Regions from separate parts of the Thalassospira sp. GO-4 genome, predicted to be linked through region 2. Evidence: riboswitches for the same ligand, from Rfam matches in the RefSeq annotation. Region 2 holds a riboswitch; each other region holds the start of a gene.
The links. A riboswitch is a leader RNA that binds a small molecule or an ion and turns the genes downstream of it on or off. The one in region 2 is predicted to bind cobalamin.

Region 1 (5,643 bases), 430 kb from region 2:
GTTTTCAGCCTTGATCTGGTTGATGACATCAATCCCGAAATTGAGATGGATGCTCTCGTCACGCAGGATGTACTGATATTGTTCGGCGATACCGACCATCTTGTTGCGCCGGCCAAGTGACAGGATTTGCGCAAATCCGGTGTAAAACCACATGCCTTCAAACACGACATAGAACGCCACCAGATCGCGCAGGAAATCCTGATCGCGTTCGGGCGTGCCGGTGGCAAAATTCGGATCATCAAGGTGCTTGGTATAATTTAACGCCCATGCCGCCTTGTCGGTGATTGACGGCACTTCGCGGTACATGTTGAAAAGCTCGCCCTCATCCAGACCCAGGCTTTCGACGATATACTGGAAGGTGTGGGTATGAACCGCTTCCTCGAAGGCCTGACGTAAAAGATACTGGCGGCATTCCGGGTTGGTCAGGTGGCGATAAATTGCCAGAACGATGTTGTTGGCAACAAGGCTTTCGGATGCGGCAAAGAAACCCAGATTACGTTTCAGCATCCGACGTTCATCATCGGTCAGACCATCGCGCGATTTCCATAATGCAATGTCGGCCTGCATGGAAACTTCGGTCGGCATCCAGTGATTGTTGCAACCCGCAAGGTACTTGTCCCAGGCCCAGCCGTATTTAAGCGGCAGAAGCTGGTTCACATCGGCCCGCGAATTGATCATCGCCTTGTCACTGACCGTGACACGACCGCCGGAACGGTCAATCTCTCCAAGGCCGGTAGCATCATTTGTGTTGTCACCGGTGTCGGGTGAAGCCGGGGCGTCGGTTGTGTGGTTGGACGCGATCGGGGCGTCGTTTTCAATCCAGTCAAGCATGGTTCTTCTTCCGGTTTCTGTTTACTGGCAGGCTTCGCAATCAGGGTCGTCAAGGGAACATGCCTTGCCCCAGACGTCCCCGCCGGTAATCGCATCGGATGCGGCGCTCGCATCAATGACGGCGGATGGACGATTGCTGACTGCGGGCGCTGGTGCTGGTGCTGGTGCAGGTGCGGTAACAGGCGAAGGCGATGGGGCAGGGCTTGCTGCTTGCGGGGCATTCACCACCGCATTCAGGCGACCATCGGTGCCCTTAAGTGTCGATTTCTCGACATGGGTTGCAGCACTTGATCGCAGGTAATAGGTGGTTTTAAGCCCGCGTAACCACGCCAGACGATACAGATCATCCAGCTTCTTGCCAGACGGATTGGCGATATAAAGGTTCAGCGATTGTGCCTGATCAAGCCACTTTTGACGCCGTGATGCCGCCTCGATCAACCAGGAAGAATCAAGTTCAAACGCGGTCGCATAAAGTGCCTTCAGATCATCGGGAATGCGATCAATCTGCCCGATACTGCCATCATAATATTTCAGGTCGGAGATCATCACCTCGTCCCAAAGACCACGTTCTTTCAGGTCATGGACAAGGGCGGCATTGACCACCGTGAAGTCACCCGACATGTTCGATTTCACAAACAGGTTGCGATATGCCGGTTCAATCGATTGACTGACGCCGCAGATGTTGGAAATCGTCGCAGTCGGGGCAATCGCCATGGTGTTGGAATTGCGCATTCCAGTGGTTTTGACCCGTTCGCGCAGACCATCCCAGTCAAGGCGATGGCTTCGGTCAACAGTGAATTCCGAACGAACGTCGGCAAGCAGGTCAAGCGAGTCAATTGGCAGGATGCCCTTTGACCACAGTGATCCGTCAAAGCTTTCATACCGGCCGCGCTCGGCCGCCAGGTCAACAGATGCGGAAATGGCGTGGAAGGAAATGGCTTCCATGCTTTCATCGGCAAATGCGATGGCCTCTGACGAGGCATAGGCGATTTTCAGTTTCTGTAACGCATCTTGAAAACCCATCAGGCCAAGGCCGACCGGACGATGGCGCAGGTTGGAATAGCGTGCCTCCGGGATGGTGTAGAAGTTGATGTCGATCACGTTATCAAGCATCCGCATCGCGATTTCGACCGTTTGTGCCAGCTTGTCGTGATCAAGGCCGTCTTCGGTGACATGGGCCAGAAGATTGATCGAACCAAGGTTACAAACCGCGACCTCGTCAGCAGATGTATTGAGCGTAATTTCCGTGCACAGGTTTGACGAATGCACCACGCCACGATGCTGTTGCGGGGATCGGATATTGCACGGGTCCTTGAAGGTGATCCATGGATGACCGGTTTCAAACAGCATGGTCAACATGCGCCGCCAAAGATCCACCGCGCGCACGGTTTTGAAATTCGTGATTTGGCCGCTATTGGCCTTGGCTTCATATGCCTCATACGCGGTCTTGAATTTCGCACCATAAAGATCATGCAAGTCCGGCGTGTCATCGGGCGAAAACAGGGTCCATGGCGCATCTGCCATCACCCGTTCCATGAACAGGTCCGGCACCCAGTTGGCCGTGTTCATATCATGCGTGCGACGGCGGTCGTCGCCCGTGTTCTTGCGCAGATCAAGGAACTCTTCGATATCGATGTGCCATGTTTCGAGATAGGCACAAACAGCCCCCTTGCGCTTGCCACCCTGATTAACCGCAATCGCGGTGTCATTGGCGACTTTCAGAAACGGAACGACCCCCTGGCTTTGGCCATTTGTACCCTTGATATGCGCGCCAAGACCACGCACCGGGGTCCAGTCATTGCCAAGACCGCCGGAATATTTGGCCAAAAGCGCGTTGTCCTTGACCGATTTGAAAATGCCATCAAGGTCATCGGGCACGGTGGTCAGGAAGCAGGATGACAATTGCGGGCGGCATGTCCCGGCATTGAACAGGGTCGGGGTCGATGCCATGAAGACAAAGGTCGAAAGCTGATCATAAAATTCGATTGCCTTGGCTTCGCGGTCGATCTCACGGATGGCAAGACCCATGGCAACCCGCATGAAAAAGGCCTGTGGCAGTTCAAACCGCGACCCTTTGACATGCAGGAAGTAACGGTCATAAAGCGTCTGAAGTCCAAGATACTGGAAATTCAGATCACGTTCCGGCTTGATCGCCGCCGCGATTTTTTTCAGGTCAAACTTTGACAATTCCGGATCAATCAGGCCGGACTTGATGCCAGCCGTGATCGCGGCGGGGAAATAGGTCGCGTATCGTGCGCCCATCTCGGCCTGGGTGGCTTGTTCGGGCTGGTCGAAGACAAAGCTCAGGGCTTCTGTCCGAAGCTTGTCAAGTAACAGGCGTGCGTTGACAAAGGCGTAATTCGGTTCGCGCTCTACCAGTGTTCGGGCTGCCATGATCGGGGCAAGTGCCAATTCCCCGGTGGTGACACCGTCATAAAGGTTCTTTCTGGTTTCTTCCATGATCGGTGCTGTGCTGACGCCATCAAGGTCGCCACAGGCCTCGGCAATCACGGTCGCCAACCGGTCAATATCAAGCAACCTTTTGCTGCCGTCGGGCAGGGTGATATGAAGATCGGGCTGCCCGGCCTTTTTGCTTTTCTTGCGTGCATCAAGCTTGGCGCGTTCGCGCGCACGGTCTTCACGATACAGGACATAGGCGCGCGCAACCTTGTGATGTTCGCTGCGCATCAGGGCCAGCTCGACCTGATCCTGTATATCTTCGATCTGAAGGGTATGGCCCGGCGCGGCCCGCTTTAACAAGGTCGTGGTAACCTGATCGGCCAATCCATCGACAATGTCATGTACCCGACGTGATCCCGACGCGGTTTCGCCCTCGGCGGCAAGAAATGCCTTGGTCAGGGCTGTTTTGATTTTGGTTGCATCAAAGGCCGTGACCGATCCGTTGCGACGGATCACCTGATAGATGGTGTGTGAATTTGATGAAGGATCGGAAACGGCTGGCCGTTCCAACTCGACTGTTTCTGACATCGTAAGCCCCAATCATATGGGGGCAAAGGCCAAACGGAGGTATGCAGGGATGATTGGCGGTCTGCCAGTCAGATCACAAGCACTCCACCGGGACACCCCGCCCGTGAATGTTTACGTTCGCTCACGGCAGGTCTCCTGGCTTGCGGATCGATGCTTCATCCGGCCTTCCCGAAATGCCAAGCATTTCAGTGACCATGGTTGGATTAAAGCTAGCCGCTTACAGTTGCGGGGGCAGCTTCGGCATTGTCGTGCATATGCAAAACGCACCGAATTCCCTCTTAGCCTTCAAACCGATATGGTTCGGTAAGAAGGACCGTGATGTCTATATATTGGGTTCGGATTGAAAATTTCGTCAATATATATGTTTTCTTGACAGGTTTTACCGATCCCGGTGATCGGGCGCGAAGCCAAGAATTATCAGTCTATATAAGCAGATCCAAAAAAAGTGACGGGCCCTTTCGGGGCCCGTCCTTTTTTCTTCTTTGGTTTGCTGTGTCGGAACTTGATGACCGAAATCAGAGAACCGTAAGCATGCATGCAACCAGCGGATGGCGGACAATGTCCTTGTCGCGCAGCTGGACACAGGCGACATCTTCGACATTTTCAAGTCGTTCCGACATTTCCGAAAGACCCGACATTTCCGGCAGAAGGTCGGTCTGATCCGGATCGCCGGTCAGGATCATGGTGGAATTCCAGCCCAGACGGGTCACCAGCATCTTGAGCTGCCCGTATGTGCAGTTCTGGGCTTCGTCGATGACGACGAAGGCATTGTTCAGAGTACGGCCACGCATATAGCCGATCGGGGCAATCTCAATCGTGCCGTCCGAAAGGTATGTGCGCAGGCGCTTGGTGCCAAGGCGATCATTAAGCGCGTCATAAAGCGGGCGAAGATAAGGTGCCATCTTGGCTTCGACATCGCCGGGCAGGAAGCCGATATTTTCCCCGGCTTCAACAGCCGGGCGGGCCAGAACGATACGGCCGATATCACCCTTATCAAGGGCTTCGACCGCTTTGGAAACCGCGATATAGGTTTTACCGGTGCCTGCCGGACCAAGGGCAAGGACCAGGTTGAAGGCATCAATGGCCTCCATCAATGCGGCCTGGTTTTCACTTTTCGGGCGGATGTTGCGGCGGTAGCTTTGATCGCGTTGTCCTTTCTGTTCTGCGACTTCCCCCTGAAGCGGGTGCCAGTCAGCGTTCTTTTCATCAAACAGTTCATGGACATTGTTGTCGGACTGTTGCGGACGGTTACGACGGCGTGCTGCGCGCTTACCCATGACGATCACCTCATCAAATGTGCCAAAAAAGCAAAACGCGCCATTCCGTCATGGAAAGGCGCGCATTCAATTTTCATCTTGCGATGGAAGTGGCGGTAGGAGTTTCCGCCGGTCACAACATGTTGCATGTGCGATCCGGGGGGCGAAAATTCTCGTTGTAAGACGCTTTTTCGCGGCACTCGGGAACCCCTCCTGCGGTCCAGTGATTGACCGTTGATTGGAATCGTACCCCTATATGCAGTGTCTTGTCACGGTTTTTTGCACGATGAAATTTTCGTGAATCCGGATTGTGAGTCTTTTCAGTCATTTATCCCGCATCTGCGAAAGAACTTTTTTGTTCAACTCTGCGGTGTGACGGCGCTTCTTGCCGGAAGGGCGGCACTGATGATCCAGCTGATGGTCAAAAACGCGATCGACGTCACAAGGCATCCGACCAGCCCGCCATAGGAATAGGCAACGCCAGACAGAATGGTCCCGCAAAGCCGCCCGATGGCATTGGACATGTAATAAAACCCGACATTCATCGCGACCTTGTCGCCATCGGCAT
Region 2 (5,643 bases):
TGCTTCCAGCGCCTTTTGGACAATTGCCTGGTCATCTTCCGACCAGGGTGACAGCAAACTCAGATACGGTGTTCTGCCAAGCGCCACCGCCTCGCGCACGGTAATGCGGTCAATGGTGTCGGCCTGTTGTTCGACAAAGCCGATCCGTCGCGCCAGATTGCGACGCCCGACTTTTTTCATCGCCTGCCCGTCAAGCAGGGCCTGTCCACGAGACGGGGCACGAATACCGGCCAGAACCGACATCAGACTGGTTTTGCCAGACCCGTTCGGCCCGATCAGGCCAAGGAATTCCCCCGGTTCAACCCGCAACGACACGTCAGTGATGATTTTCTTGAAACCGGCATTCCAGCCAACATCGCGCAGTTCCAATGTCATCGCAGAACCCTTCCATGACAAAGAATAAGCGCAAAGGCCGGTGCCCCGATCAGGGCCGTAATAACCCCGATGGGAAGAACCTGACCATCCAGAATGATGCGTGAAACAATGTCAGCCGCAACAAGGAATATCGCCCCGATCAGGGCCGAAACCGGCAGCAAAAGCCCATGCCGGGTCCCGACAAAGAACCGTGCCGCATGCGGGATGACCAAACCGACAAAACCGATCGAACCGATAAGACTGACCATCACAGCCGTCATGGATGCCGCCACCGCAATCAGAACCACATAAACACGGCGCACCGGCACGCCAAGCGATGCCGCCGATTCCACACCAAAGGTAAAAGCATCAAGTGCGCGCGCATACCAAAGACACACAACCAGCCCGCCAAACGCAACGGGCAGCGCAAGATAGACATCGTCCCAGCGCACACCACTCAGATTGCCAAGCAACCAGAACATGATGCCGCGCGCCTCGTCCGCGGTTGCTGCCTTGGTGACGATAAAGGATGTCAGGGCGTTGAAAAGCTGTGATCCGGCAACCCCGGCCAGAATGATCGCGCCCGCACCACGACCGGCCGGAATGGCCAGAAGCGCGACAAACCCGAATGCCACCAGTGCACCGACAAACGCGCCAATTGACAGCGAAACCATCCCCGCCCCAAGACCAAGAATGGCAACACTGACCGCGCCGGTAGATGCCCCCGCCGAAATGCCCAGCAAATAGGGATCGGCCAGACTGTTGCGCAAAAGCGCCTGTAATACGGCCCCAGACAACGCAAGTGACGCCCCGCAGGCCGCAGCCACAAGTGCACGCGAAATCCGGTAATTCCAGATGATCCCGGAATCGATTGGATCAATCTCATAACCCGCCTGCCACAGATGATTGGCAATGGTTTGAAGAACCGTACCAAGGGGAATGTGTGTCTCCCCCTTGGCAGCGGCAATTGCAACCACAGCGGCAAGCAGGATCAAAGCCGCCACGGCGGCACCGCTTCGCGCAAGATATGCCCGCCCCGCCCGCGATCGTGCGGGGGGCTGAGGGGGTGCTTTTTCAAACATTGAAGTCTCCGGGCATATCGAGCGCCATCGGGTTACGCAATCAGTTCGAGGCACTCAGGCGTTCGACAGCCTGGGCAAGCGTTTCAATACCGTCAATCAGACGAATTGTCGGGTCCATCGATTGTGCATCCATCACAACGATATTGCCGTTTTTAACTGCTTTCATCTGGCGTGTAACCGGATCGGTTTTCAAAAAGTTCATTTTGACTTCCCAATCATCTGCCGGAAACCGGCGACGGCCCATTTTACCGATCACAATGATATCGGGATTGGCGCGCGCAATGGTTTCCCACCCCACTGTCGGCCATTCTTCGTCGCTGTCGATGATGTTTGTTACGCCAAGTTTTTCCGCGATATAGCCAGCGGCCCCGTTTTTGCCCGCGACATAGGGATCGCTTTTAATCTCGGCACTGGAAAACCAGAAGACGGTCGAAACATTGCTGTTCCCGCTGGCATTGACCTGTGCCAGGGACCGGGCTTCACGATCTTTCAACCTGGCAATCAGGGCCGCGCCGCGATCCTCGATATCGAAAATCTGCGCAAGGTCGGAAATTTCCCGATAAATCAGGTCCATTGAGAAACGGTCATGGCGCACCCCGTCGCCGCCGCCGGCATTGTCTTTGCCCACGCAATCGGCAGGCGCGGTATAGACCGGAATGGAAAGTTCATTGAACTGTTCGGTGGTGCCGACAATCCCCTTGGGGCCGACATGCCATTGATACTGGGTGGCGACCAGTTGCGGTTTTTGGGCAACCACGGTTTCAAAACCCGGATCATTATCAGCCAGACGCGGCACGGACGCATTCACATCCCTGAATTCATCCATGACCGGACCAAACCAGACCCCGGTGCCTTTGACCTTATCGGCCAGCCCCAGCGAATAGAGGATTTCCGTCGTGCTTTGTCCAAGCGACACAACCCGTTCGGGGGCTGCATCAAAGTGCAGCGTGCTGCCGCAATTTTCGATGGCAAGCGGATACTCCGTCGCAGCCGCAAACGGGGCCGAAATCATAAAACCGGCAGCAAACACCCCGACTGCCAGCGCATTTTTATAGTGACTGATCACTTTGACTTCCTTTCAAAGACATACCGGCAAGGGTCGGCAATTACCGGCCACTGCACAGCATATCGCAAATGTTATGTTATAACATAACATACACTTTACTATCGTCAAGGGACTGGCAAAAGTGTCGGGAAATGGCGGAAGATGTCAGGACCGGTATTCAGGCGCATTTACAAAAAACTGCCGGAAACCGCGACATATGCCGACATTCTCCGGGGCACCCCGCCCGGTCCGTCGCATTCATGTCGGCAGGTCTCCTGGCTCGCGGGTCAAAGCACTTTTCCTGGCCTTCCCGGGTTCATCCCAGTGGCATTGGTCAGAAAAACGCTCACCGCCTACAGTTGCGGGGGCAGCTTCGGTTGATGGGCATGCAGCCCAGATCGAATTCCCTTTATCCGATATCCGGATACCGACATCTGACCGTTAGATTAAAGCCCAAACCCGGTCAAGGAAATTGGCAGATGACCAGAGGCATTTACACAGGGGTCCATGCAGAAATTGCAGTCGACACGACCTTGAATTTGCCATGTTTCATCCCGATTACCTCCACACTGTCTGGTATGCTTGCCGACAAATGAAACCATTGGAACATGATGCACATGACGACTTCTGTTGAACGCAGACGCTTTTTGAAATCCATCGCGGCAGCCGGTCTTATCCTGCCGGGAATGTCGATCTATCAGCATGCATTGGCAGAAGTACCGGGGCTTGACCTTGGTGCGGAACAGCCGTTTGATTTTGCCGATCTGATTGCGCGTGCCGAATCGATGGCGCAGGCCGCCTATGAGCCGCCAGTCGCCCCCAACCCGGAAATTGTCGGGCGGATCGATTACGACACCCATGGCAAATTGCATTACAAACGCGACCATTCGCCGTTTTCCGATGGATCAGGCACCTATCCGGTGACGTTTTTCCATCTGGGCATGTATTTCGCCAAGCCCGTGCACATGTATCTTCTGGAAGACGGCACGGCACGCGAAGTCATCTATAAACCCGATTACTTTGACATGCCAGCCGACAGTATTGCCCGCCAGCTGCCCGAAAACAGCGGCTTTGCCGGGTTCCGACTTCATGAAGAACTGTCGCGCGATGACTGGAAAACCCAGGACTGGGCGGCGTTTCTTGGCGCTTCCTATTTCCGTGCCATCGGTGATGAAGGCCAGTATGGCCTGTCCGCGCGCGGGATTGCGGTCAATACCGCCACATCCCAACCCGAAGAATTCCCCGATTTCCGCCAGTTCTTTATCGAGCCGGCCAAAAATGCCGAAGACCCGGTCACCATCTATGCGCTGCTTGATGGCCCAAGCATTACGGGCGCATACAAATTCCTGCTCTATCGCGGGCAGGGTGTGACGATGGATATCGAAAAACACCTGTTTGTCCGTCGCGATATCGAACGGCTTGGCATTGCGCCGCTGACCAGCATGTTCTGGTATTCCGAACAGAACAAATCATTCCGGTTTGACTGGCGCCCGGAAGTCCATGACAGCGATGGCCTGGAACTGTGGACCGGCAGTGGCGAACGCATCTGGCGGCAGCTGAACAACCCCGAAACCATCCGCGCATCGGCCTTTGCCGATCATAATCCGCGCGGTTTTGGACTGATGCAGCGCGACCGCGATGTGAAGAACTATCTTGATGGTGTGCGCTATCACCGTCGCCCAAGCCTGTGGGTCGAACCCCAGGAAGACTGGAATGACGGTGCCGTACAGTTGATCGAAATTCCGACCGACGATGAAATCCACGATAACATCGCGGCATTCTGGGTTCCGAACGCCCCGGCCAAGGCCGGGAACAGCTATCAGTTCAAATATCGCCTTCACTGGCAGGCCCATAACCCGTTCCCGGTTGCCGAACTGGCAAAGGCAACTTCGACCCGCATGGGACGCGGCGGCGAACCGGGCACCAACCGCCCGAAAGACGAGGTCAAGTTTTCCGTCGAATTCGAAGGCGATGTTCTTGGCACCCTTGCCTATGGCGAGTTCCCGGAAATCGTCGTATCGACATCGCGTGGTGAAATCACCCGCACCAAGATCGAACCGATCATGGATACCCGTATCTGGCGGGCGGCCTTTGACCTGAAGGCGGCCGGCACCGATCCGGTTGATCTGCGCATGTATCTCAAACGCGGGGACGCTCCGCTCAGTGAAACCTGGATGTTCCAGCATCTGCCGGCATTGGGTAATCAGCATCAAGGCTGATCAAAACCCGGCAAGAATGATCAGGGGGCGGGCAACACCGCCCCCTGCTTTTTTATGTTCACGACGCCATGCCTTCGCCCGGGCGCGCTTGGGCCGATTGTCCAAGGATTGCCATGACATCACGCATCGGTGGTGCACCAAACATGCGCGCATATTCGCGGCTGAACTGCGATGCACTTTCATAGCCGACCGCATAGGCCGCACTGGCCGCGTCCTTCATTTCTGCGAGCATGATCTGACGCGCCGTCGTCAGGCGCAGGCGCTTTTGATATTGCAGCGGGCTCATCGCGGTGACCTGTTTGAAATGATGATGGAAGGATGACGGGCTCATATTGGCGAAATCTGCCAGCTCCTCGATCTTCAGCGGCTTGTCGAAATTATCCTTCATCAACCGCAACACCGCCGATATCCGCTGCATATTGCTGCCACCAATCGCAAGACCGGCAATCAGCGCGCCCTTGCCGGTGCGCAACAGTCGGTAATGCACTTCGCGCATCAGAAGCGGCAACATGACCGCAATGTCATCGGGCCTTTCAAGCAACTCGACCACGCGCAACACCGCGTCAATCAGGCTGTCGGTGGTTTGTTCGACAAACAGTCCGCGGGCACTTTCGCCTTCTGCCCCGATCTTGAGATCCATATGCGTGACCAGCTCGCTTAAAATCTTGCCATCAAGATCAAGCGACAAACTGCGATAGGGTTGCTGATCACTTGCCAGTGTCACATGCCCGACAAGGGGCAAATCCACCGATGCCGCAAGAAGCTGTCCGGGTTCATATCGATAGAGTTCCTGACCCAGCGTGACTTCCTTGGCCCCCGACACAATCAGACACAGGCAGGGCTTGTAAATCGTTGGCACCTTAAGGCTTGGTGCGGTCGAACGAAACATCCAGACAGGTTCGATCGCGGTGCGCACCGATCCATCCGCATCGCAGTATTTATC
Region 3 (5,643 bases), 1.3 Mb from region 2:
AGACGGAGTGGGTCTTTACCCGCGTCCATGACCAGTAACGACAATTTTTTCGGTGAGTACGTATGACCGACGAGCATCTTGAACAGCTCGAGGAAGAAAATCATTTACCCGAATCTCATCCGTTTTCCGGGTATTTGAGAACGTTCTTTCGGGGGCCGGGCCGTTCACGCAGCCTGACGCGCGAAGAGGCATTTGATGCCTTTTCAATGATCCTGCGCGATGAGGTCGAGCCGATCCAGCTTGGCGCGTTTTTGCTTATGCTGCGCTATCGGGCGGAAACGCCGGAAGAACTCGCAGGCATGATCGAAGCCGTGCGCAAAGCCGCAAGGCTTGATGCGGATGATGGACAGGACACCAACCCGGTGGGCCGCCCGATGCTTGATTGGCCGTCATATGCGGCTGGTCGAACCCGTGGTCTGCCGTGGTTTGTATTGTCGGCACATTTGATATCACAGAACGGTGTTCCGGTTCTGATGCACGGTTATAACTCGCATCTGGTCAATGGTCTTGGAACCGAGGCCGCAATCAAGGCGCTTAAGCTGCCGATCGCGATGTCAGCCGAAGAAGCCCGTTCGGATATTGCCGCAAAGGGGTTTGCTTATTTGCCGTTGCGCCATATGCATCCGAAATTGCAGGAACTGATCGGTTTGCGGTCGCTTCTGGGGCTGCGCAGTCCGGTGAATACCCTGTTGCGGTTGCTAAACCCGTTACAGGCACGGGCCGCGTTCCTGGGGGTGTTTCATCCGGCGTTTCTGGATGTGCATCGTGAAACCGGAAAGCTTCTTGAACTGCCGCGAATTGGCGTGATCAAGGGCGGGGGCGGCGAAGCAGAACGCACACCGTTCAAACATGTTGATCTTCGGATGCTTGATAACGGCGAGCTTTGCGACGTCCGATGGCCGGCACTTTTGCCAAAAACCGAAAAAGAAATCGACGATCAAAGCCCGGTGACTCTTAAGCACTTTCTGGCTGTTTGGCGCGGCGAGGTCGAGGATGCCCCGGCCGAAGCCAGGATCAAGGGTAGTGCGGCGATGGCGGCATTCCTTGCGGGCAAAGCCGATTATATGGACGAAGCCGAAGCCCTGGTGCAGGGATGGTGGGATAATCGCGATCGCGATATCGGTTGATATCGCGTTTTCGCATTGAATCATTTTATGAAAGCGGGACGGATTGCCGTCCCGTTTTTCGTTCTAGAATGACGAGCCGGGTTCTTTGAGAAACGCGATTTCTTCTGGCGTGGATGTCCTGCCAAGAATGTCATTGCGATGCGGATAACGCCCGAACCGGTCGATGATTTTCTTGTGTTTGATTTCAAAGCCGTAATTGTGTTCAAGCCCGGGCTGATCAAACAGGGTCATGGCAATTTCATGGATCATTTCGGATTCTGAATGCATATAGGGCATATACAGAAACGCCCGCTGTTCTGGTGATCCAAGTTCCTTGTCCTTGCCCAAGGATACTGCTTCCTGTGCAAGAACAAGCGCGATCGGATCGGCAGCAAATGATTGCGGCGTGTCGCGATACATGTTGCGCGAAAACTGATCCAGAACGATGATTTCGGCAAGGCGCCCCGATGCGGTGTTGCGCCAGGTGAAAAGTTCACCGGCAAGGGCCGCGGCATGAATGTCGGAAAATCGTTCGGCAATGTGGGTATCAAGTGCAGTATCCTTGATAAACCATTGCTTTTGTTCGAGTTCCTTGAACCAGAAGTCCAGGACTGTTTCAGGAGCCATCATTTCCAACCCATCCCATGTAAGGCCAGTCGCAATGTTGTGCGATGTGTCTGCTGATCTTTGCCGGGGGAAGGGCGAAGGTCAAGCAATGGCGCGAAAAGATAATCCGTTCGGATGCGGGCAAAGAGTTGACAGGTGTTTGCCGCCCATGGAATATGAACGCGTCTTGGGTGTTGATCCATTGGATCGGCTTAAAAGGGAACGTGGTGCGTTACGACAATGCCACGGCTGCCCCCGCAACTGTAAGTGGTCCGAGCATTACCTATGCCACTGGTGACAAACCGGGAAGGCGTAATGCTTTTGAAACCACGAGCCAGGAGACCTGCCTTTGACTGCCGGACACGGCTTGTCCGGTACTGAACTGTTGGACGCCGGGGTGAGCGTCAGGTTGCAGGGAAAAGGCGGTCTCGTCGTGAAACCGGTATCTTGCTTCCAGCCATCCTATCGTTCTTGATCCTAACTCTGTGCGTCGGGAAACTTTTCTGACGCGCATCGTTCGTGAAAAGAGACGATTACATGTTTAAAACTCTTGGCAAGCTTGCGATTGCAAGTGCCTGTTTCGCGTTTGCGTCACAAAGTGCGCATGCCCATTTTCAATTGGCCTATACACCGGAAGTCAATGTGACCGCCCCCGGCGAACTGCCGGTGAAACTGATATTCTGGCATCCGTTCGAAAACGGACATGTCATGGATATGCAAAAGCCGGTGGCGTTTTACGCGATCCATCGCGGTGATAAAATTGATTTATCTTCAACGCTTTCTGAGGTGACCTTCACAGGGAAGGAGAATACCGCCAAGGCGTATGACGGTACTTTGACCCTTAAGCGCAGTGGCGATTACGTGATGGTGGTGGTGCCCGAACCCTATTACGAAGAAAGCGAAGATATCTTCATTCAGCAGATCACCAAGTCCTATGTGAACCGCAACGAAATCCCGACCGACTGGATGGAGGCACAGGGACTTGTGACCGAAATTCTGCCGTTAAACCGGCCGACCAACATTGTCGCAGGTTCGACCTTTACCGGTCGGGTGCTGAGCAACGGTGAACCGGTATCCGGGGTCGAGGTTGAAATCGAATATATGGCAGCCGAACCCGATATGGACCGTAACGCGCCCAAGGAACCGACAGCAGGGCCGATGCCTGGTGGGGCAATTGTCGCGATTACCGATGCCAACGGGTATTTCACGTTCGGGATCCCCAAGGCCGGATTTTGGGGGTTTGCGGCCCTTGGTAGTGGGCCGAACAAAGAATTTCAGGGAAAAGAGCTTTCACAGGATGCAGTCCTGTGGGTTCGCGCCTATGATGTGCAATAGGCTTGGGGACAAAATAGATGCATATTGTTGACGGGGCATTGGCCCCAGAGGTGCTGATTGGCGGTGGCGTACTTGCTGTCGCGGGGCTTGGCCTTGGATTGCGCAAACTGCCAATCGATAAAATTCCGGCGACGGGGGTGTTATCGGCGACGTTCTTCGTCGCCTCCCTGATCCACGTGCCGGTCGGTCCGTCGAGCGTGCATCTGATCATGAGTGGTCTGGCCGGGCTTGTGCTTGGCTGGACCGCATTCCCGGCACTTTTTGTCGGGCTTTTGTTGCAGGCCATCTTTTTCGGATTTGGCGGTTTGACCGTATTGGGGGTCAATACCGTCAATATTGCGTTTCCTGCGGTGATTGCCGGTTTCATGTTTCGCGGATTGGTGTCGCGAAGCAATCCAACCTTTGCGGCAATCTGGGGCGGGTGTGCCGGTGCGCTTTCAATTGCGCTGACCACCTTGTTCGTAGCCATTTCCCTTGGTCTGAGCGGGGAAGGGTTTGTACCGGCGGCCAAGCTTGTTTTCTTTGCCCATATTCCGATCATGGCGGTCGAAGGTCTGGTGTCTGCAGCAGCGGTTTATCTGATCATGAAGGTCAAACCGGCTTTGCTGATGGCCGATGCCCAGATCCGCCGATATGACGCACAAAACCCCGCGATCCTGGCCGAACAGGTGAACGAGGCCAACAATGGGTAAGCTTGCAACAGGGGTGTTTCTGGCAGGCCTTCTGTTCGGAATGCAGGCCGCCCAGGCCCATAAGGTGATTGCATCGGTTTTTCCAAGCGGCACAGCTGTCGAAGGGGAGATCGGGTTTTCCAATGGCGATATGGCTGCGGACACGCTGGTTGAAATTTTTGACCGGCAGGGAAACAAGATCGATGAAATCAGAACGGATTCTGACGGCTTCTTTGTCTATACGCCAAGCCAGCAAGTTGACCTTGTCTTTCGGGCCGATCTGGGGGCAGGGCATGTTGCAGAAACCCGTTTTGATATTGCCGACCTGACGGGAATTGCAGGGGCAGGCAGCATCGACGCAGTTTCTTCGGGTGATAGCGCTAACATCACTGTGGATGGGGCAGTTGTCGGGGATAATGCAACCAAAACTGCAATTACCCGCGAGCAGGAAGAAGTCATTGCCGCGATCGTTCGCGATGAATTGCGTCCATTGCGTCGGGAAATTACCGCCTATAAGGAAAAGAACGATCTTCAATCGATTCTGGGCGGTATTGGTTATATATTCGGGTTCTTCGGGATTGCCTATTATCTGGCAGCAAGACGCTTGAGAGCCAAAGCAACCAAATCATGAGCCATCTTTTCGGGCATGACCAACCATTAAGCGTTCAGGGAGGCGGACAACGACCGTCTTCCTTTGTCGGATCGTTTGATCCGCGTGTTCGGGTGGTGGCGGCCTGTCTGTTTTCGGTGATGGTCGTTTCCCTGCATCAGATCGAATTCGCGCTTGCTGCCTTTTTTGTGGCAATAGCGACGATGTTCATGACTGATTTGCCTTTGCGTCTGACCCTGAAACGTATGGCAGCGATGGACGGGTTCATCATCGTGATGCTGGTGATGTTGCCATTCACAACACCGGGAACCGCCATGTTTACCGTCCTGGGTGCCGAGGCCAGCAAGGAAGGATTGCAACATGCGGTCCTGATCGGCATTCGCGCCAATGCGGTTGTTTTGATGATGCTTAGCTTGCTTGCCGGGTTAACGCCGGTGGGGCTTGGTCATACATTATACCGGCTGCGTTGCCCCGCAGCCCTGGTGCATCTGATGATGTTTACGGTGCGCTATATTTCGGTTCTTCATGATGAATATCATCGACTGCGCATGGCCATGAAATTGCGTGGCTTCAAGGCGCGCAACAGCATTCATACCTATCGGTCACTCGGGTATCTTTTCGGGATGTTGCTTGTCAGGTCTCTTGAACGTGCCGAACGGGTTCTTGAGGCCATGAAATGCCGCGGATTTAGTGGCCACTTCCCGATGATTGATCATCTTGTGTTCCGGCAACGTGATGCCCTTTTCGGGGTGGGGTTTCTGATGCTGGTTTCCGTGCTTGTTATTCTGGATCGTTTTTATGTCGTCGCTTATTGAACTTAACGATATTTCATACGGATACCGCGCCGGGCAGAATGTTCTGGACCGGGTCAGCCTGTCGCTTGAGGCCAATGAACGATTGTTCATTACCGGTCCGAATGGGGCTGGCAAAAGCACGCTGTTGCGCATTCTGGTCGGTCTGATCAAACCGTTTGGCGGCGAAATCAGGGCGTTTGGAACGCCGCGTGTAACGGACAAGGATTTCCATGATCTGCGCTGTCGGGTCGGGTTTATTGTCCAGGACCCCGATGATCAGCTGTTTTGTCCGACCGTGGTCGAAGATATCGCCTTTGGTCCGCTTAATCTTGGGGCCAGCCGCGAAGAGGCGCTGGCGATTGTTGACGAGGTTCTTGATCAACTTCATCTCAGACATTTGCGTGAACGCATCACCCACGAGCTTTCAGGCGGGGAAAAGCGGCTGGTTTCTGTGGCGGCGGTTCTTGCCATGAAGCCCGATGTTCTTTTGCTTGATGAGCCGACGAACGCGCTGGACGAAG
Region 4 (5,643 bases), 840 kb from region 2:
GTGTGCCCAATGGGCTTAGGCCGCCTTGATTGCGGCCTCGATCGCGGCACGGTCCAGACCATGCAAGCCGATCACCACCAGTTCGGAACGGCGGTTTTCGGTGTCGGCCCAGGGACGGTCAAAGTAACGCTGGAAACGTTCCCCGACCCCCTGAACCACATGGCGCATCGGTTTGCCCGGAACATCAAGGAAACCCTTGATGCGCAGAACATCATATTGACGCACGATGTCGATCAGGCGTTTTTCAAGGGCCGCCGGATCATTGACCGCATCAAGTGAGACAACAAAACTTTCGAAATCATCATGATCATGTTCATGACCATCATCATGATGGCTCGGGCGGCTATCAAGGTCATCCTCGGCCGCAGCACCAAGGCCCAGCAAAATGGCGTTTTCAACACGGGAATGCTCGGTCGCGATGATTTTGACCGACGGCTTTTTAAGTTCGGCGCGGATATCGGCTTCGACCTTGGTGCGTTCTTCGTCGGTCAGAAGGTCGGTCTTGTTCAGAACCACCATATCGGCGCAATGAAGCTGTTCTTCAAACAGTTCTTCAAGCGGGCTTTCATGATCAAGGTTTTCATCGGCCTCGCGCTGGGCCTGAACCGCATGATGGTCATGGGCAAACAACCCGTCGCGCAATGCCGCACCATCAAGAACCGCAACAACCCCGTCGACAGTCACGCGCGACCGTACTTCGGGCCAGTTGAACGCCTTGACTAACGGCTTGGGCAGGGCCAGCCCTGATGTTTCGATAACGATATGATCAGGCGGCGTATCGCGATCAATCAGGCCACGAATGGTTGGCAGAAAATCATCCGCAACCGTACAGCAGATACATCCGTTTGCCAGTTCAACCACATCATCCTCGGCACAGCCTTCGATACCGCACCCGTTGATGATGCCGCGATCAACGCCCAGATCGCCAAATTCATTGATGATCAGGGCAATGCGTTTGCCATTGGCATTTTCCAGCATGTTGCGGATCATGGTTGTCTTGCCGGCCCCCAAAAAGCCGGTAATGACGGTTGCCGGGATTTTACCCAATTGTGCCATTTTCAAATTCCTTGAAATTCAATCATTTAAATTGTCATTTGACCTGCATCGGAATGCCCGCAACGACAAGCGTCACCCGGTCAACCAATGCGGCAATACGTTGATGGAGACGTCCGGCATGATCGCGAAAAGCCCGCGCCATTGCATTTTCCGGGACAATCCCGAAACCGACTTCGTTTGATACCAGCAACACCGGAATGTCCAGCCCAGGCAAGTGATCACAAAGCCGGTCGATTTCAGCATCAATATCGCGATCTTCGAGCATCAGGTTGGTCAGCCACAAGGTCAGGCAATCGACCAGAACCGGTTTGCCGTCCGGCTGATTGCAGGTGTCGAGTGCACCGCAAAGATCAAGCGGTTCCTCGATCGTTTGCCAAAGATCGCCACGCGATTGTTTATGAAGGTCGATGCGGTTGACCATTTCATCATCCCATGCCCGACCGGTCGCGATATATATGCCGCCGCCAGCCGCATTGATGATGTTTTCGGCGAACCGGCTTTTGCCAGATCGCGCACCGCCAAGAATCAGATGTGTCCCGCAAGGCGGGTCAGTCCGGGTCATATTCTATTCCTCGCCATGGCCTCCCACCGAGGCCCGATTGCGTCGCCATCATTTAAGATGATGACACCATTCGGCTGGTTTCCTGGCTGCGGGCATGAAAGCAATCCGCCTTCCCGGTTTCCCGGTGGCTGGTGAATGGCAATACATCCACCCGGATCACCCAACCCGATACAGTTGCGGGGGCAGCATCGGCATCGCACCGATTTCCCATCACCGAACGGTGCGCCGAACCTAACAGGTTTGCCCTTGAACCCAAAGGGCATTCTCTGTCCGGACGGGTCAGCTAACCGGAAGGTCAGTATTTGTAAGAATTGCCTGCTTGAGGCCGGCCCTCCTTTAAGGGAACATAATATTATCAAGCTGGAATTAGAGTGGTAACAAATCACCTTCCAGCAAGATCACCGGGACAAAAAACATCAAAACCGGTGGGCCGCATAATTGCGGCACCAAACTCTTGGGGTTAACTGGAATTTTGCAAAATCAGATGGCAGTTTCTGCACAACTATCGAAAATCCGAAATCCGAACACACCAACCTGGACCACATCCTCGCGCAAGGATATGTGGCTTGGTCTGCTTGAACGCCTGAATTCCGACAATCGGGCCTTTCAGACGTTTCTGGAAGAATATGCGACCGGTGCGGACATTACATTGTCGCGCCGCGATGTGCGCAGCATCTTTGCACTTGATGCTTCCAAAGGGGTGATCGGCACCATCATCTGGTCCCATGCGCGCGGCATCCGCGTCAATGCACTGTCGCTGCTTGTGCGTGATCTGCCGACGCTCATCACGTTGATGTCGATTTCGGATTTCGGCCAGGAAGAATTAAACGAATTGCTTTCCCAGCCGGGGATATCGGTCCCCACCGCCAGCAAAATGCTGTCAGCCTGTGGAAAGACCTATCGCAAGATGCCCGCAGCCATCATTGATGACAACGTCATCCAGGCAATTGAGAATACGGCTCTTTGTGAAGATTTCCCGCATGTCGCCAAATTGCGCAACAAGTCACGCAGCCGCCCGCTGCCCTATTACGAAGCCTATTTGAAAGACGTGACTGCGATCTGTGAAAAGCACGACATTACCGCAGATATGCTTGATCGCTATCTTGCCGAACATGCGCTTGAAGATCTTCCCTTGAATTCCGAACTGCAAACGGCCTGATTGCCGCGGACAGGGCAGTTTACGGCACGGGAATGGTCACGACATCCACATCCTGACGGCATCGTTCCACAGCGGGTCGATGCCGTTTTTATTTTCTGTCAAAATCATCCAAAGCTTTGATTGACCGCGGTGACACGCCAGCCGGGCTGATCCACACCGTCGATATATTCCAGTCTGGTCAGACTTAGCGTATCGATATGAAATGACAATGCCGCTTCAAGTGACAGTCCCAGCGCATTGGCCATGATCGCGCGGATGGTGCCGCCATGGACCACAGCAACAATGTCGCGGCCCGCCCAATAGCTGGTGGCGTGGGTGAAAACCGGACCGACCCGCTCGACCATATCGGCAAAGCTTTCACCATTTGGCGGCTGCTGTCGGGCGAAATCCGTCCAGAATTGTGTGGTTTCGCCTTTCGGAAGGTCGTTCCAGCGCTGAAGCTCCCAGGCCCCGAAATGTTGCTCGGCAAAGCCGCTTTCGCGGGTCGGGGTGATGTCCTCGTCGATCAGTTCCTGAAGCTTGAGCGCGGTATCAAGCGTCCGTGACAGATGGCTGGTCATCCAGACCGCATCGCGGGGCAAGTGCCGCGCCACCGCACGCAGTTTTTTTTCATCAGACAGATCAACCTGCATGTCACTTCGGCCATAGACCAGACGTTCCGGGTTTTGCACCGGCGCATGACGCACCAGCCACCAGCGCGTTGTCTTGATTTTGGTCATGCTTTCCCCGGTTTGTTCGGACATTGGCAGTCAATCATGGTCGTTTTGAGCAATCAGCAAAATTCATGGCTATGCCATTACGGCAATGAATCCGATACCGGCAAACAGTTCGGCACAGACTTGGGTTGCCCCCAACACATCACCGGTCTGGCCACCGATTTGTGATCTGGCAACCATTGCGACGATCAGGATCGCGATCATCACACCGACAATTACCGCAAACATCGCACCGATACCGCCCAATACCAGAACAATAGCGCTGGCAATGGCAAACCCGATCAGAACCGGAAGCCATCCGGGCCGCCCGGCCCCTTTGCCCAGTCCGTTATCCCGCGCTGGCGGCAATATGCGCATAACAACCGGCATTGCCGCACGGGAAATAACCGCCATGATCAGAAACAGGATACCGGCCTGTCCGATATCCGCCGCAGCCGTAATCAGAACCAGCCGCAAACCCAGCGTCAAAATCAGCATGACAACCGCATAGGTCCCGACAGTGCTGTCACGCATGATTTCAAGTTTGCGGTCGCGGTCCATCCCGCCGCCAAAGCCGTCCGCACAGTCGGCAATGCCGTCTTCGTGCATCGCGCCGCTCAGCAACACCATCGCTGCGATGGCAAAGATCGCATAGACAAGGGGGTTTCCCGTCAGAAAATCGACAAGCATCGCCGGCAGCAATGCCAGGCCCGCCAGGACCAGTCCGACAAGTGGCCAGCACCAGACAGATCGCGCGATCAGAGCCGCCCGGAAATCACCAACCGGGGGCAACGGCACCCGGCTGAGCAATGCCATGGCGCGCCAGAAATCGGATAAAACCGATGCATCAACAGACGTTTTATCCGCATCATCACGCCGATCACCTGTCGGTGTATCTGTGCTTTGCATGTTTGTTTCGTTTTGGTTATGATCTTCGGACACCATGAAATTCCGATTTTCGAACTGGCAATCTGTTGCGCATAGGCCTAGTTTGGGGCCGATTTTATTGGGGTTCTTCAGTCTACCGCGAAACCGAAGCTATCCCGGATCCGGGACCGGCAGACCGTTGGCCGATACTGAAACACACCAATTGATTGGTTTCTGACCCTAATCCTTACCATTCCAGAAGCCAAGCGGAACACGCTTTTTGACGATTTGCCGCCAGCCGGAGACCACAATGTTCAATCCCAAGCACCCGCCCCAAAGCCTTGATGAAATTCGCAGTCTTCTCGCCGATTTGCCGGCCGTTGACGCAGAGGCACAAGCTGCTGTTGCCAACCGTGAGCCGACCCTGACCAAACCGGCCGGTTCACTTGGCCGTCTCGAAGATTTCAGCCTTTGGCTGGCAGGCTGGCAGGGAACATCACGCCCGCGGATGTCTCGGCCGCGTGTCACTGTCTTTGCCGGCAGTCATGGCGTTGTGGCACAGGGCGTGTCTGCATTTCCGCCAAGCGTAAATCAGCAGATGGTGGAAAACTTCATCAATGGCGGGGCTGCCATCAACCAGATTTGCAAATCGGTCGATGCGGAACTCCGCGTGATGGAAGTCGCACTTGAAATCCCGACCAACGATTTCAGTCAGGAACCGGCGATGGATGATGAGGGCTGTGCAGAAGCCATGGCCTTTGGCATGAGCGCGATTGAAAAGGGCCTTGATCTTTTTGTGCCGGGCGAAATGGGCATCGGCAACACCACCGCCGCAGCGGCAATTGCCCATGCACTTTATGGCGGCAACGCCGGGGATTGGACCGGGCGGGGAACCGGCATTGATGACGCGACCCTGACACTCAAGACCCGGGTGGTTGGCGATGCCATCATCTTGCATAAAAACCAGATGCATGACGGGCTTGATGTCTTGCGCTGTGTTGGTGGGCGCGAAATCGCCGCCATGGCCGGGGCGATTATTGCTGCGCGCTATTCACGGGTGCCGGTATTGCTTGACGGATATGTTTCCTGTGCGGCGGCGGCGGTTCTGGCCGCCATGCGGCCAGATGCACTTGATCACTGTCTTGTCGGCCATGTTTCAGCAGAGCCGGGCCACATGCGCCTGCTTGAAAAGCTTGGCAAAAAGGCATTGATCGATTTTGGCATGCGCCTTGGCGAGGGGTCGGGTGCAGCATTGGCGATCCCGCTGCTGCGCTCGGCTGCTGAATGCCATAACGGCATGGCGA

Region 1: linked by a shared signal. The riboswitch ahead of M9H61_RS11635 (ribonucleoside-diphosphate reductase subunit alpha) and the one ahead of M9H61_RS09755 (ABC transporter substrate-binding protein) in region 2 are both predicted to bind cobalamin.
Region 3: linked by a shared signal. The riboswitch ahead of M9H61_RS03635 (DUF4198 domain-containing protein) and the one ahead of M9H61_RS09755 (ABC transporter substrate-binding protein) in region 2 are both predicted to bind cobalamin.
Region 4: linked by a shared signal. The riboswitch ahead of cobU (bifunctional adenosylcobinamide kinase/adenosylcobinamide-phosphate guanylyltransferase) and the one ahead of M9H61_RS09755 (ABC transporter substrate-binding protein) in region 2 are both predicted to bind cobalamin.

What each region holds. Positions count from the first base shown of each region.
Region 1 covers NZ_CP097807.1:2,511,507-2,517,149, reverse strand. The annotation lists gene M9H61_RS11640 (ribonucleotide-diphosphate reductase subunit beta) at 1-831, opposite strand, end outside; gene M9H61_RS11635 (ribonucleoside-diphosphate reductase subunit alpha) at 853-3,819, opposite strand; cobalamin riboswitch at 3,927-4,152, opposite strand; gene M9H61_RS11630 (PhoH family protein) at 4,335-5,096, opposite strand; gene arsJ (organoarsenical effux MFS transporter ArsJ) at 5,435-5,643, opposite strand, start outside.
Region 2 covers NZ_CP097807.1:2,078,940-2,084,582, forward strand. The annotation lists gene M9H61_RS09745 (ABC transporter ATP-binding protein) at 1-375, opposite strand, end outside; gene M9H61_RS09750 (iron ABC transporter permease) at 372-1,436, opposite strand; gene M9H61_RS09755 (ABC transporter substrate-binding protein) at 1,477-2,502, opposite strand; cobalamin riboswitch at 2,729-2,928, opposite strand; gene M9H61_RS09760 (glucan biosynthesis protein) at 3,099-4,700, shown strand; gene M9H61_RS09765 (AraC family transcriptional regulator) at 4,759-5,643, opposite strand, start outside.
Region 3 covers NZ_CP097807.1:754,030-759,672, forward strand. The annotation lists gene yaaA (peroxide stress protein YaaA) at 1-38, shown strand, start outside; gene M9H61_RS03625 (glycosyl transferase family protein) at 63-1,127, shown strand; gene M9H61_RS03630 (DUF924 family protein) at 1,191-1,736, opposite strand; cobalamin riboswitch at 1,885-2,078, shown strand; gene M9H61_RS03635 (DUF4198 domain-containing protein) at 2,250-3,047, shown strand; gene cbiM (cobalt transporter CbiM) at 3,065-3,739, shown strand; gene M9H61_RS03645 (cobalt ABC transporter permease) at 3,732-4,349, shown strand; gene cbiQ (cobalt ECF transporter T component CbiQ) at 4,346-5,143, shown strand; gene M9H61_RS03655 (energy-coupling factor ABC transporter ATP-binding protein) at 5,127-5,643, shown strand, end outside.
Region 4 covers NZ_CP097807.1:2,921,801-2,927,443, forward strand. The annotation lists gene cobW (cobalamin biosynthesis protein CobW) at 16-1,056, opposite strand; gene cobU (bifunctional adenosylcobinamide kinase/adenosylcobinamide-phosphate guanylyltransferase) at 1,091-1,618, opposite strand; cobalamin riboswitch at 1,673-1,863, opposite strand; gene M9H61_RS13485 (hypothetical protein) at 2,103-2,777, shown strand; gene M9H61_RS13490 (histidine phosphatase family protein) at 2,882-3,520, opposite strand; gene cobS (adenosylcobinamide-GDP ribazoletransferase) at 3,566-4,381, opposite strand; gene cobT (nicotinate-nucleotide--dimethylbenzimidazole phosphoribosyltransferase) at 4,650-5,643, shown strand, end outside.